Regions from separate parts of the Paenibacillus sp. 11B genome, predicted to be linked through region 2. Evidence: predicted binding sites of a transcription regulator. Region 2 holds the regulator's gene; the other holds the start of a gene.
The links. The regulator CtsR, encoded in region 2, represses protease genes until heat stress. The targets are predictions, from matches to a motif close to ATGGTCAATAAAGGTCAAACA.

Region 1: clpP (ATP-dependent Clp endopeptidase proteolytic subunit ClpP) is a predicted target of CtsR. The motif match lies at 1,400-1,420, and genes of this name have one in related genera.

What each region holds. Positions count from the first base shown of each region.
Region 1 is NZ_JAUKNS010000006.1:235,953-242,410, forward strand. It holds gene Q0V21_RS25230 (sugar-binding transcriptional regulator) at 1-775, opposite strand, end outside; tRNA gene Q0V21_RS25235 (tRNA-Arg) at 1,258-1,332, shown strand; gene clpP (ATP-dependent Clp endopeptidase proteolytic subunit ClpP) at 1,512-2,108, shown strand; gene Q0V21_RS25245 (PdaC/SigV domain-containing protein) at 2,300-3,397, opposite strand; gene Q0V21_RS25250 (SIMPL domain-containing protein) at 3,762-4,517, opposite strand; gene Q0V21_RS25255 (HPr family phosphocarrier protein) at 4,665-4,934, opposite strand; gene whiA (DNA-binding protein WhiA) at 5,113-6,051, opposite strand; gene Q0V21_RS25265 (gluconeogenesis factor YvcK family protein) at 6,058-6,458, opposite strand, start outside.
Region 2 is NZ_JAUKNS010000004.1:299,580-306,037, reverse strand. It holds rRNA gene Q0V21_RS18320 (23S ribosomal RNA) at 1-1,872, shown strand, start outside; rRNA gene rrf (5S ribosomal RNA) at 2,012-2,128, shown strand; gene Q0V21_RS18310 (GNAT family N-acetyltransferase) at 2,361-3,536, shown strand; gene Q0V21_RS18305 (CtsR family transcriptional regulator) at 4,024-4,485, shown strand; gene mcsA (protein-arginine kinase activator protein McsA) at 4,516-5,040, shown strand; gene mcsB (protein-arginine kinase McsB) at 5,069-6,139, shown strand; gene Q0V21_RS18290 (ATP-dependent Clp protease ATP-binding subunit) at 6,323-6,458, shown strand, end outside.

The DNA.
Region 1 (6,458 bases), on a different contig from region 2:
CGATAATCTCAGGTGCAAGCTTGCGTCGCCGCGCCATCTCTACGGCATCACCGATTCCATGAATGACGATCCGTGATTTACGGATCAGCTGTAGAATCTCCTGAACACTAGGGTCCTGGATTAGTGATTCGTAGGCGTGATCACTAAGCAAATCCGGTACATGCAGGAGTTTGTATTGGGCTCCTACCCGTTTAGCCATCGTGGATGCGATCGTATTGGCCTGAATTTCGAGGCTTTCTCCCAACCCGCCGCGTGCCGGTACGAACCAGACACCTTTCAGCGATGTTGGCGGAGTCAGTTGCTCTGCCACTCCAGCCGTTGTTGAACCGCCAGTAACGGCGACAACATCATTATCACTCATAATATTACCCAGAGCCTTCGCTCCGGCTCTGCCCAGTTCCCGTTTGGCAAATGGAGAAATGTCCGAATCGCCAGGAACCACTACTACCTTTTGCAGACCGTAGGCTTGCTTGATGCGCTCTTCCAGTTCGGATAATCCAAACAGCTCTTTGGCGACGGGTTCCAACTGCTGCAGCAATTCATGCCCCGCCTCGCTGATCTTCATCCCTGCACTGTCAATTTCAATAAGTCCCTGAGCCTTTAACAAATCGGTCTCAGCCCTCAGAACCCGCTCGGTCATCTGCATGGAATTAGCTAACGTTCTTCGTCCGATCACATCCGATAACATGATCTGGTGCAGAATCGTATACCTCTTCTTCAAGACATCCATGAGATCAGGCAGAAGCTGCTTTTGCACTTCTAAAATCGTTCGCATGCTTTCCACTCCCGCAAGCTTCTCGTTCCAAGCTCTCTTTCATGGCCCTAAAACGTCCCGGGTTAACTTTTTAAGTCCCACGTCTATTCTACCTAAAACTGACGCGACATGCAAGTGTTTCGAAGCATTAATTCGACACGTTTCAGGCGTTTGTACGCGCCTATTTTCACAATGTCAATCTCCCAAGTCGAGAACAACCTGTCCGATACTATATATAGAAGGAAAGCAAAAATCTCATCTACATATTGCTCGCTTTTGTTTTTCATATAGTATGTCCCAAACCTCTTTTAGCATTTACCTATTTGCGCTCTTTATCCACTTATCTTCATCATGATCCATTTCAGAGTAATCCAAACCAAAACAGCGAGCATCTGCTTGCAATTAAATTACTCATGAGCTATAATCATTATTGCTGTCACATATTTGAAACGTATATTACAAAACTGCTTTTAAGCAACTATATTTGCAGCAATAATCAATGTGCGCCCGTGGTCCAATGGATATGACGTAGGCCTCCGAAGCCTGAGATCCAAGTTCGATTCTTGGCGGGCGCGCCATTCTTAATTAGCAGCTCATAACCCTTTTAACCAATGAAACCGAATAGGTTTCTTTTTTTTCAAACTTAGTTTGACTTTCTTTGACTTTTTGTTTGAAATTGTTTATGATGTGGTTAATACGGTAACAGTTTATATATAAACACCAATTTAACATTTACATTTCCGAGGAGGTTTTTCACGTGAGTTATATTCCAATGGTCGTTGAACAGAGCAACCGGGGTGAGCGCGCCTATGACATCTATTCCAGATTGCTGAAGGATCGTATCATCTTCCTTGGCAGTGATGTAAATGACGTTGTGGCGAATGCCATCATGGCACAGATGTTGTTCCTAGCTGCGGAAGATCCGGAGAAAGACATTCACTTATACATCAATAGCCCAGGCGGATCGATTACAGCCGGTATGGCCATTTACGATACAATGCAATTCATCAAACCGGATGTATCTACCATCTGTGTAGGTATGGCGGCTTCCATGGGTGCATTCCTGTTGAACGCAGGTGCCAAAGGTAAACGTTTTGCTTTGCCTAACAGCGAAATCATGATTCACCAACCACTTGGTGGTGCGCAAGGTCAAGCTTCGGACATCGAAATCCGTGCCCGTCGCATCCTGAAAATGCGTGACACCTTGAACCGCATCATCTCTGAACGTTCAGGCCAACCACTGGAGCGTATCGAGAAAGATACAGATCGTGACTACTTTATGAGTGCTGCTGAAGCTGCCGATTACGGTATCATCGATAAAGTCATCGAAAACGTAGGTTCCCAAGGCATCTAAGCCAAGCGAATCGCCAATTAAACGGATATACCATATAGCCAACTCAAACGGCAACGCCCAGTTGAGTTGGCTATATGAAAAAGGACGCTCTCGTCAATGACGAGAGCGTCCTTTTTTTGAAGATACATATGAGTGCATGATATATATTTATTCGATTTCACTTTAACTCTAATACCTTAACTCTAATACTTTTACTTGTTTGCTGTTAAGCCACTAAACGGCTCTGTGCCTTTAGGTAGCAACTCTTTATACGTGAACGGGAATTCCGGGAATCCTTCTGCGTAAGCTGTGTACTCATACAACTGGAAGAATACAACCACACCTGTTGGTGTTACATAGAAATCCTGATCTTTATTCAGGCCTTTATAGCCTTCAAGGTAACCTCCACGAGCTTTAAGCTGAACTCCAACTTTTTTGCTTACCGTTTCACGCACAGTTTTGTTATTTTGAATCACATCATCCAGACTCAGTTCCTTACCGGAATCAAGGGCAAAGGTGTGTCCTGAACGAGTCGTCATGCCATGTGCACCAGCATAATCTTCATAACGCTGAGTAATCAGACCCAGAACACCACTTTCGTTATACGTCACGACATAAGTGCTCTCAAATGCATATGGACGGTTCGCTGCTGCGTCGCCGAATTCCTTGGTTTGTTTTTTGAAATCCGCTACAAAAGCATCGACTTCATCTTTCAGCACCTTGTTGATGGCCGCTGCTGCTTTATCGTTAGCCAATCCGCTCACCTGAGGATATTGAATATCGACTTCGGCGTTCTTGATGCTCACCTTCACGGTTGCCGCCTTAACCGCCACACTATTCTGCTTCACCTTGCTCAGCGTCAGTGTCTTCGCTTTTCCATCCCAGCTGCCCTGAACTCCCAGATAATCTCTCATTGCAGAAAACGGAATATACAAGCGGCCATTAATCAGTTTTGCTTCGAATTGTGGGTAGTAATTGTTAATTCTAACACTCGGTGCCCCATCAATCATGCTGATTGTCATCGTATTATTGGCTGCCGTTAAGGCGTACTCTTTAGCCTTTGCATCATATTTCAAGCTTCCACCCGCCACATCCTTCACTGCGGTAAGCGATACCCAGGTAGAACCGCCTTGCAGAAGTCCTTTTTGAGTAAGTGTTTTGCCTCCCGATTTCAGGGTTACCTCAGTAGGCGTTGTCACTTTCGTCGATACAGATGCCGCCTGTACGGAACTATCCTGCCATACAGCCCCGCTCCCCACAATAATTCCTGCCGCCAATAGTGCACTAGTCCATTTTTTCCATGATGTCATATATATAACTCCTCTCTCGAATTCAAATTTGAGTGGCATTGCGTATGTATCCTGATTTGTTCGTATGTCTCATACGCTCACCTCTTTATTATAATTAACCCAATTCCGGAAAGGTTTACAGCTTCAGTTACAATGTTGTTCGATCCAGATGCCTATAATGAAGGTTTTGTTACGAACAAACGGACAAAAAAGATACCAAAAAACAGCAATTTAATTCTTCATATTTCAACTCTTCTTTTCAAACTTCATCAAAGTCCGCCTTTATAACAAAAAAGACGCTGTCCATCGGACAACGTCTTTGTCATTATTGCCTTTCGCCCGCCCAAGCATCTCTTTAACGGACATTTGGTAATAATTATTTTGCTTATTTCATTTCATAAGTAATATTGAGCGTTGTGCTTACTTTAACCTGTCCTGTTTCAATTTCTGTGCTACCAGCAGAATCAGCTGTCGCTTTGGACATCAGAGACTCACTTGCATAGAACACAGGCACATTAGCGTCACCTTGACTCACGGACAGAACAGCGCCCAATTGGCGTTTAACCGCTTTTGCAATAGCTCCAGCTTTTACATCAGCATTGGCAACGGCTTTCTCAATGACTTGAGCTTCAAAGCTCTCCGGTTTTTCGACTGTAAAACGTACATTCTCAATGTTGTTGGCCCCAGCTTCGGAAGCAGCATCCAAAAGCTCTCCAATCTTGTCCATCTGACGGTAAGTCACGGTCAGTGTGTGATGAGCGGTGTACCCTTTGATCTTTTGTCCATCTTTGTCGCTATACGTATAGTTGGGCTGTACGTAGAACTGGCTGGTTTGAATATCGTCCGCACTGATTTTCCACGTACTTTTCAGCAGATTGCTCACCTTTTGAATTTTCGCTGCATTCGCTTTTTGAGCAGAGGCAGCTGTATCCGCCGTACTGTTCACTCCGATGGAAAGATAAGCGATGTCAGGCTTCACCTGAATTTCACCTGTACCCACAACGTTAATCACGTTTTGTTGTACCCCCTGTACCTCAGCAGCATACGCATAATTACTAGGCGCTACCCACGCCGTACCTCCAACAAGCAATGTACCTGCAACCATCACCGCACCCAGCGGTTTCATCCATAATTTACCCATTACGTTAGCCTCCTTAAGTTTTAACATCTCATACTCAAATCGATTTGATACCTAACAGACGGGCTTAATTCCATAATGTTGCACTTGACAGCTATAAAACGCAAAAAAGCCCCTTTCGGGACTTCTTCATTGGGTTCAAATCATATCTTATTGGTTCTCAAGCTCTTCCTTGCTTACCAGACTAACTAAAGCGTTTACAGCCTGCTCGGCATCCGCGCCTTCTGCACTAATCTGGATTTCCGTACCAGTACTGATTGCAAGGCTCATGATCCCCATGATACTTTTTGCATTTACTTTTTTGTCGTCCTTCTCGACGAACACTTCAGATGAGTACTTATTCGCTTCTTGAACGAACAGTGCCGCAGGTCTGGCATGGAGACCCGTTTTCAAACGGACAACTACCGGGTGCTTTGTCATGGAAACTTACCCCCTATTATGAAATCTGGACATTAAATACACAATTATATTTATAACATTATACCATATAACCAGAGCAGGACACTAGAAGAAAAACTCAGGGTAATTGGAATGTCATTATTATGACCCATTTTAGCCTTTTTACATCGCCCATTACACCTGAGCTGCCTCTCTTTTTTCAACCGTAACGCTCGTTACGAACCTTCTCAGCTAGCTCATCAATTTTGCGAAGCCGGTGATTCACTCCGGACTTGCTGACTGTACCCTTAAGCAGTTCGCCTACTTCCTTCAAGTTGATATCCGGATGGGCGAGTCTGACTTCAGCCACTTCACGAAGCTTCTCGGGCAACGACTCCAGACCAACTTCCTTTTGCAACAGTCTGATGTTATCGATCTGTCTGACTGCTGCTCCAATCGTTTTGTTCAGGTTCGCCGTCTCACAATTGACGATTCGGTTGACGGAATTACGCATATCTCGCATGATCCGCACATCCTCGAACTTGAAAAGGGCCTGATGTGCACCAATAATACTGAGTAGCTCAATGATTTTCTCGCCTTCCTTAATGTATAGGATGAATCCTTTTTTGCGTTCTATACACCGGGCATTGAGATGAAATTCATTCGCCAGGTCCACTAGGGCCTGACAGTGCTCCTCATACATGGACGCAATCTCCAGGTGGTAGGATGAACCTTCGGGATTGTTGACCGAGCCTCCCGCCATAAATGCTCCTCGGAGATAAGCACGTTTACAGCAATTATTATTGAACAGCTCTCCACTGATCCCGGGAGTAAACAGAAATCCTTCGGAAACAATGTACAGCTTTTTTAATATCTCTTGTACCATGGTTGGAATTCGAACAATATACACATTGTTCTTTTTCAGCCGCATTTTTTTGCGGACAAGCAATTCCGTATGCACTTGAAAATGCTTTTTAAGCAGAGAGTATGCCCGTCTTGCAATCGCGGCATTCTCCGTCGAAATATCCAAGATGACTTTTTTATTCGATAACTGCACCGCACCAAGCATACGGATGAGGGCTGAAAGTTCCGCCTTTTCGCAGCACGGTTCGCTTTCAATCATCGTTAGTTCTTTTTTGGTCTGTGCTGCAAACGACATGAGACTTCACCTCTTCCGTAACATCCAATTTTGTACAAGTTGATAGATGTGATGGCTCAGCTTGTCGGCATCATGACGCAGATAAGTTCGGAACAGGACCAACGTATCCGCAACCACTTGATAGCCGGCACTCTTCAGCACATTCATATCGAGCACAACCGGTTTAGCTCCTTTTTCCGCATACTTATTCTGCACCTGCAGCGGAATATCACCATTATTTACAATGACATAGTCGAAAATCTGGTGTCCTATATGTTCATGTACCGCCTTGAGGTGGTCACTCACCGTATAATTATCCGTCTCTCCCGGCTGTGTCATCACATTACAAATAAACATTTTCACGGCGTCAGCCTCAACGACAGCTTCAGCCAGCTTAGGTACAAGCAGATTGGGAAGAATGCTCGTGT
Region 2 (6,458 bases):
CCAAGTGTGTGTTAAGTGGGAAAGGATGTGGAGTTGCACAGACAACCAGGATGTTGGCTTAGAAGCAGCCACCATTGAAAGAGTGCGTAATAGCTCACTGGTCGAGTGACTCTGCGCCGAAAATGTAACGGGGCTAAACACACCACCGAAGCTATGGCTTGATGCTTTGCATCAGGGGTAGGGGAGCGTTGTATAAGGGTTGAAGGTGTACCGTAAGGAGCGCTGGACATTATACAAGTGAGAATGCCGGTATGAGTAACGAAAAGATCAGTGAGAATCTGATCCGCCGAAAGCCTAAGGGTTCCTGAGGAAGGCTCGTCCGCTCAGGGTAAGTCGGGACCTAAGGCGAGGCCGAAAGGCGTAGTCGAAGGACAACAGGTCGAAATTCCTGTACCACCGTAAGCCGTTATGAGCAATGGGGGGACGCAGCAGGGTAGTGACGCGGACTGATGGATGTCCGTCTAAGCAGTGAGGCTGATGTGTAGGCAAATCCGCACATCGTAAGGCTGGACTGTGATGGGGAGCGAAAATTAGAGTAGCGAAGGTCATGATCTCACACTGCCAAGAAAAGCCTCTAGCCAGGTGATGGTGCCCGTACCGCAAACCGACACAGGTAGGCGAGAAGAGAATTCTAAGGCGCGCGGAAGAACTCTCGTTAAGGAACTCGGCAAAATGACCCCGTAACTTCGGGAGAAGGGGTGCCCCGGTAGTGTGAATAGCACGAGGGGGCCGCAGTGAAAAGGCCCAAGCGACTGTTTAGCAAAAACACAGGTCTGTGCGAAGCCGTAAGGCGAAGTATACGGGCTGACGCCTGCCCGGTGCTGGAAGGTTAAGGGGAGCGGTTAGGAGCAATCCGAAGCTGTGAACCGAAGCCCCAGTAAACGGCGGCCGTAACTATAACGGTCCTAAGGTAGCGAAATTCCTTGTCAGGTAAATTCTGACCCGCACGAATGGCGTAACGACTTGGGCGCTGTCTCAACGAGAGATCCGGTGAAATTTTAATACCTGTGAAGATGCAGGTTACCCGCGACAAGACGGAAAGACCCCATGGAGCTTTACTGCAGCTTGATATTGAATTTGGGTACGATCTGTACAGGATAGGTGGGAGCCTTTGAAACGTGAGCGCCAGCTTGCGTGGAGGCACCGTTGGGATACCACCCTGATCGTATCTAGGTTCTAACCTGGTACCGTAATCCGGTGCGGGGACAGTGTCAGGTGGGCAGTTTGACTGGGGCGGTCGCCTCCTAAAGAGTAACGGAGGCGCCCAAAGGTTCCCTCAGAATGGTTGGAAATCATTCGAAGAGTGCAAAGGCATAAGGGAGCTTGACTGCGAGACCTACAAGTCGAGCAGGGACGAAAGTCGGGCTTAGTGATCCGGTGGTACCGCATGGAAGGGCCATCGCTCAACGGATAAAAGCTACCCTGGGGATAACAGGCTTATCTCCCCCAAGAGTCCACATCGACGGGGAGGTTTGGCACCTCGATGTCGGCTCATCGCATCCTGGGGCTGAAGTAGGTCCCAAGGGTTGGGCTGTTCGCCCATTAAAGCGGTACGCGAGCTGGGTTCAGAACGTCGTGAGACAGTTCGGTCCCTATCTGTCGTGGGCGTAGGAAATTTGAGAGGAGCTGTCCTTAGTACGAGAGGACCGGGATGGACGTACCGCTGGTGTACCAGTTGTTCCGCCAGGAGCACCGCTGGGTAGCTATGTACGGAAGGGATAAGCGCTGAAAGCATCTAAGCGTGAAGCCCCCCTCAAGATGAGATTTCCCAGTATGTAAGACCCCTTGAAGACGACGAGGTAGATAGGCTGGGGGTGGAAGTGCAGCAATGCATGGAGCTGACCAGTACTAATCGGTCGAGGGCTTATCCAAGATATGCAGGTGATACATCGCGAATTTCGTTTCGGATCTAGTTTTCAGAGAATGATCTCTGAACAACCGCTGAACCATTCATCCACACAGCCGTGTCGGACCGAATGGAACGCGAACGCATTTGTTACACAAATGCTCGTTTGGTGGCGATGGCGGAGGGGTTCCACACGTACCCATCCCGAACACGACCGTTAAGCCCTCTAGCGCCGATGGTACTTGGACCGCAGGGTCCTGGGAGAGTAGGACGCCGCCAAGCGAAGAACCACTGCCGATGTTATTCGGTGGTGGTTTTTATTTGCGTTTTTACTATAAATCATAGGTGAAACGATTATAATATACGAATATATGTTATTTCCTGAGAGATGCCCGTGCATCTCTTGTTTGACTTTGTCCCGTTCCTCTGACACACTCATAATTGGATACATACATCACGTATCAGGACATGATTTGAAAGATATCATAACTTAGAGAACGGGGTGCAGGACGACATGGAAATTCAGAAATTGACGGTAGATGATTTTGAACCAGCTATGGCACTCTCCGAGTATGCTTTTCAAGTGGTAATGAGTGAAGAACAAACGGACAGGCGGCGGAGTCAATTTGATTCACAGGATATATGGGGTGTATTTGAGGAAGGGCAATTGGGTGCGAAACTTCACATTATTCCTTTTCAAACCTATATCCATGGGAGATCATTCGAGATGGGTGGTATTGCGGGTGTAGCCACATGGCCAGAATATAGACGCAAAGGCTGGGTAGCTGGGCTGTTGAAGCATGCGCTGGAGGAAATGAACCGTAATAAACAAAGTATATCGTTTTTGCATCCGTTCTCGTTTGCTTTTTATCGGAGGTATGGTTGGGAGACTTATGTTGAATTTAAACGATATAAAGTGCCTACAGCTCATCTGCCTGCGAAAAAGGCAACCCCTGGAACAATTCGGCGCGGTGATCCGGGACTCAACACATTAAAGGAAGTATACAGTGCTTATGCTGAGCGCTATAACGGAACTTTGATTCGGGATGATGCGAGATGGGAGAATTCTGTTCTCACTAATGGAGCCAACCAGAAGGCTGTATATTATGATGAAGCTGGTAGAGCGCAAGGGTATCTTTTGTATGAGGTTAAAGAAAGAAAGTTTAGCATTAGAGAGATCATTTATCTGAATGAAGAGGCTAGACAAGCCTTGTGGACCTTTATAGCTAACCATGATTCAATGATAGAGGAAGTTACCTTACAGGCACCAGCCAGTGATATGCTTGCTTTTCAATTGGATAATCCGCGAATTCAGCAGGAAATTGTACCTTTCTTCATGGCACGTATTGTCAGTGTGGAACAATTTATTTCACAGTATCCTTTTGCGAGTCAAGACTCACCAGTACAGATTAATCTTCAGGTAGAGGATGCCCATGCACCATGGAATGAAGGGGTATGGCAGTTGAATGTGGCGATGAACGGTACAGCTTCGATTTGGAAAACAACTGAGCCGGCAGCTAAAGATCAGACCGTTAAGGTAGACATTCAGGCGCTCACCGCGATGCTGATGGGTTATCGCAGACCTACGGAGATGGCTCAAATAGGCAGAATTGAAGGACCGACAGAAGCGATTAAGGCTTTGGAACAAGCGATCCCTAAACGGGAAACGTATTTACTTGATTTCTTCTGATGCGTTTTGACTCTCATGACGAGAGTTCTGACTCATTTTCATAGAGATTTAGCTTGCATAGCAATACGTTGCTAGTGTGAGGAAAATAGACTTCTCCAGCTCTTTTGGAGAGGTTTTTTTGTGTCAGCCGAATATTTCGTGTAAAATCGTAAAAAATGAATAGTGCTCCCTCTTGGCAAAACCACAAAATATGCTATAATGTATATAAAGTCAAAGAAAGTCAAAGTCAACTAAAGGTTAAATACTTACGTAGCTTTCTTTCTGCAATCCGGTGATGGGAGCCATTTTGAAGGTAGTACACATCAGCGGATATAGGCAATATTAAAGGACCTTCGAGCGTCCTTCGCTCTCCTGTAAACGACCATGAAAGATCAGTTTCGCTGTTTCCTTGATTGGTTAAATTGGTTAAATGGGTTGAGAAGGTGTACTCTGTAGGGGCGTGTGGGTCCTTATTGACTTAACGTTTCAGACAGTGGAGGATGATTGGATGCGTAATATCTCTGATATTATCGAACAATATCTGAAGAGTATTTTGCATGAAAGTCCCGAAGGAATGGTCGAAATTCAACGTAATGATCTGGCTGACCAATTTTCATGTGTGCCTTCCCAGATCAATTATGTCATCAGCACCCGATTTACACTCGAAAAAGGTTACCTTGTAGAGAGTAAACGTGGCGGCGGCGGTTATGTTCGCATACAGCGGATTGAATTGCCGGCTCACTCGGCTCTGCATAACCATTTGCACCATAGTATTGGAGATGAGATCGGGCAGACAGCTGCCGAAGGTCTGATTTACCAACTGGAAGAAGCACGTTTCTTAAGCAAAAGGGAAGCCGGGTTGATGCGGGCAGCTGTATCGAGAGAGATTATATTGGTCAAACTTCCTTACCGGGATCAAATTCGTGCCAGAATGTTAAAGGCGATGTTAATATCTTTGCTCGGTAAATGAAAACTATCGGGATCAAGGGGGTACATCATTGTGCTGTGCCAAGAATGCAACAAACGTCCGGCTACACTCCATTTCACCAAGATCGTGAACGGAGAAAAGACGGAATTCCATATTTGTGAGTCATGTGCTCGTGAAAAAGGGGAAATGATTCCCGGAACATCCAATGGTTTTTCCATTCACAACCTATTGTCCGGGTTGCTTGATTTTGAACCCTCAGGCAAGAATGGAAGTGCGGGAGCTACACCTGCGCAATCCCTTCGTTGTGAAGAATGCGGCATGACCTATTCACAGTTTAGCAAAATCGGCCGCTTTGGCTGTAGTTCATGTTATAAATATTTTGACAGTCGTTTAGACCCGCTATTCAAACGGGTTCATGGCAGCACTTCTCACGTGGGTAAAGTGCCTGCACGAGCAGGTGGTCGCATCAAGGTCAAAAGACAGATTGCTGATTTGAAACGGGATCTTCAGGAGAGCATCACGCAAGAGGAGTTTGAAGAAGCAGCTCAAATTCGTGATCAGATCAGGGAACTTGAAAAAGAAATAGCTCAGGAGTAAAGTTTGTGATGAGTAGGAGGGATGCGTAATGTCTAATCTGCGTTTTACAGAGAAGGCGCTCAGCGACTGGATGCGTAGTGATGCGGCTGATTCCGAAATTGTGATTAGCAGCCGGGTCCGGATCGCACGCAACCTGCAGCATTATCCGTTTCCGATGCTGGCTTCCAATGAGCAATCGGAAGAAGTGCTGAATAAGCTGAGCGAGGTACTTCAATACGACGACGTTCATGCCTTTGGAGATTTTCATACCCTGGATCTGACTGATATCGATGACCTTGACAAACGGGTACTGGTGGAGAAACATCTGATCAGTCCCAGTCTTGCGAACGAATCCAGAAATGGTGCTGTTATTCTCAGTGAGGATGAGTCTGTCAGTATTATGATTAATGAAGAGGATCATCTTCGTATCCAGTGCCTCTATCCGGGGTTCCAGGTGAAAGAAGCCTGGGAGAAAGCTTCCGCCATAGATGATGCTTTTGAAGCGCATGTGGATTATGCTTTTGATGACCGCAGAGGATATTTAACCAGCTGTCCTACGAATGTAGGTACAGGTGTAAGAGCATCTGTCATGATGCATCTGCCCGCTCTGGTGATGACACAGCAGATCGGCCGCATTCTAAGCGCAGTCTCCCAAGTCGGACTGACTGTACGAGGAATTTACGGTGAAGGCAGTGAGGCGATGGGCAACCTGTTCCAAATCTCGAACCAGATCACACTGGGGCAGACAGAACATGAAGTCATCGATAACCTGCATAGTGTTGTGTTACAAATGATCGGGCATGAGCGTACCGCCAGAGAGCGGTTAATTACCGACTCCAGATTGCGGATTACCGACAGAGTTATGCGTTCTTACGGCATTCTGTCCCATGCAGCTATCGTCGACTCAAAGGAAGCTGCACAGCGTCTGTCTGATGTTCGACTTGGTGTAGATCTCGGCTTGTTGGACGGCTTGTCCATAACCGTGATGAACGAGCTGAATGTGATGACCCAGCCGGGCTTTTTGCAGAAAACATTTGGGGAAGACATGCGGACAGATGAGCGTGACATTTATCGTGCTCAGTTGATCCGTGATACGATTAGTGCAGCCAATCAGTCTTAGGCTAACAAGAGTTATTAACAAAGGTTTCACGTCGCATCTGCGGCTTTATATAATAAAGCATTTTATAATAAATGCTGAATGATTTTATTCGCAGCACGGCTGCAAACAAAAATGATATGAAGAATACGGCGGGATTCTTTCAACAGCCCCCGTTTTATCCAAAACCATGGAGGTGCAGGAGATATGATGTTTGGAAGATTTACGGAACGTGCCCAAAAGGTGCTCGCATTGGCGCAGGAAGAAGCTGTCCGTCTTGGTCATAATAACATCGGTACAGAGCACATTTTGCTCGGCCTCATTCGTGAAGGCGAAGGCATCG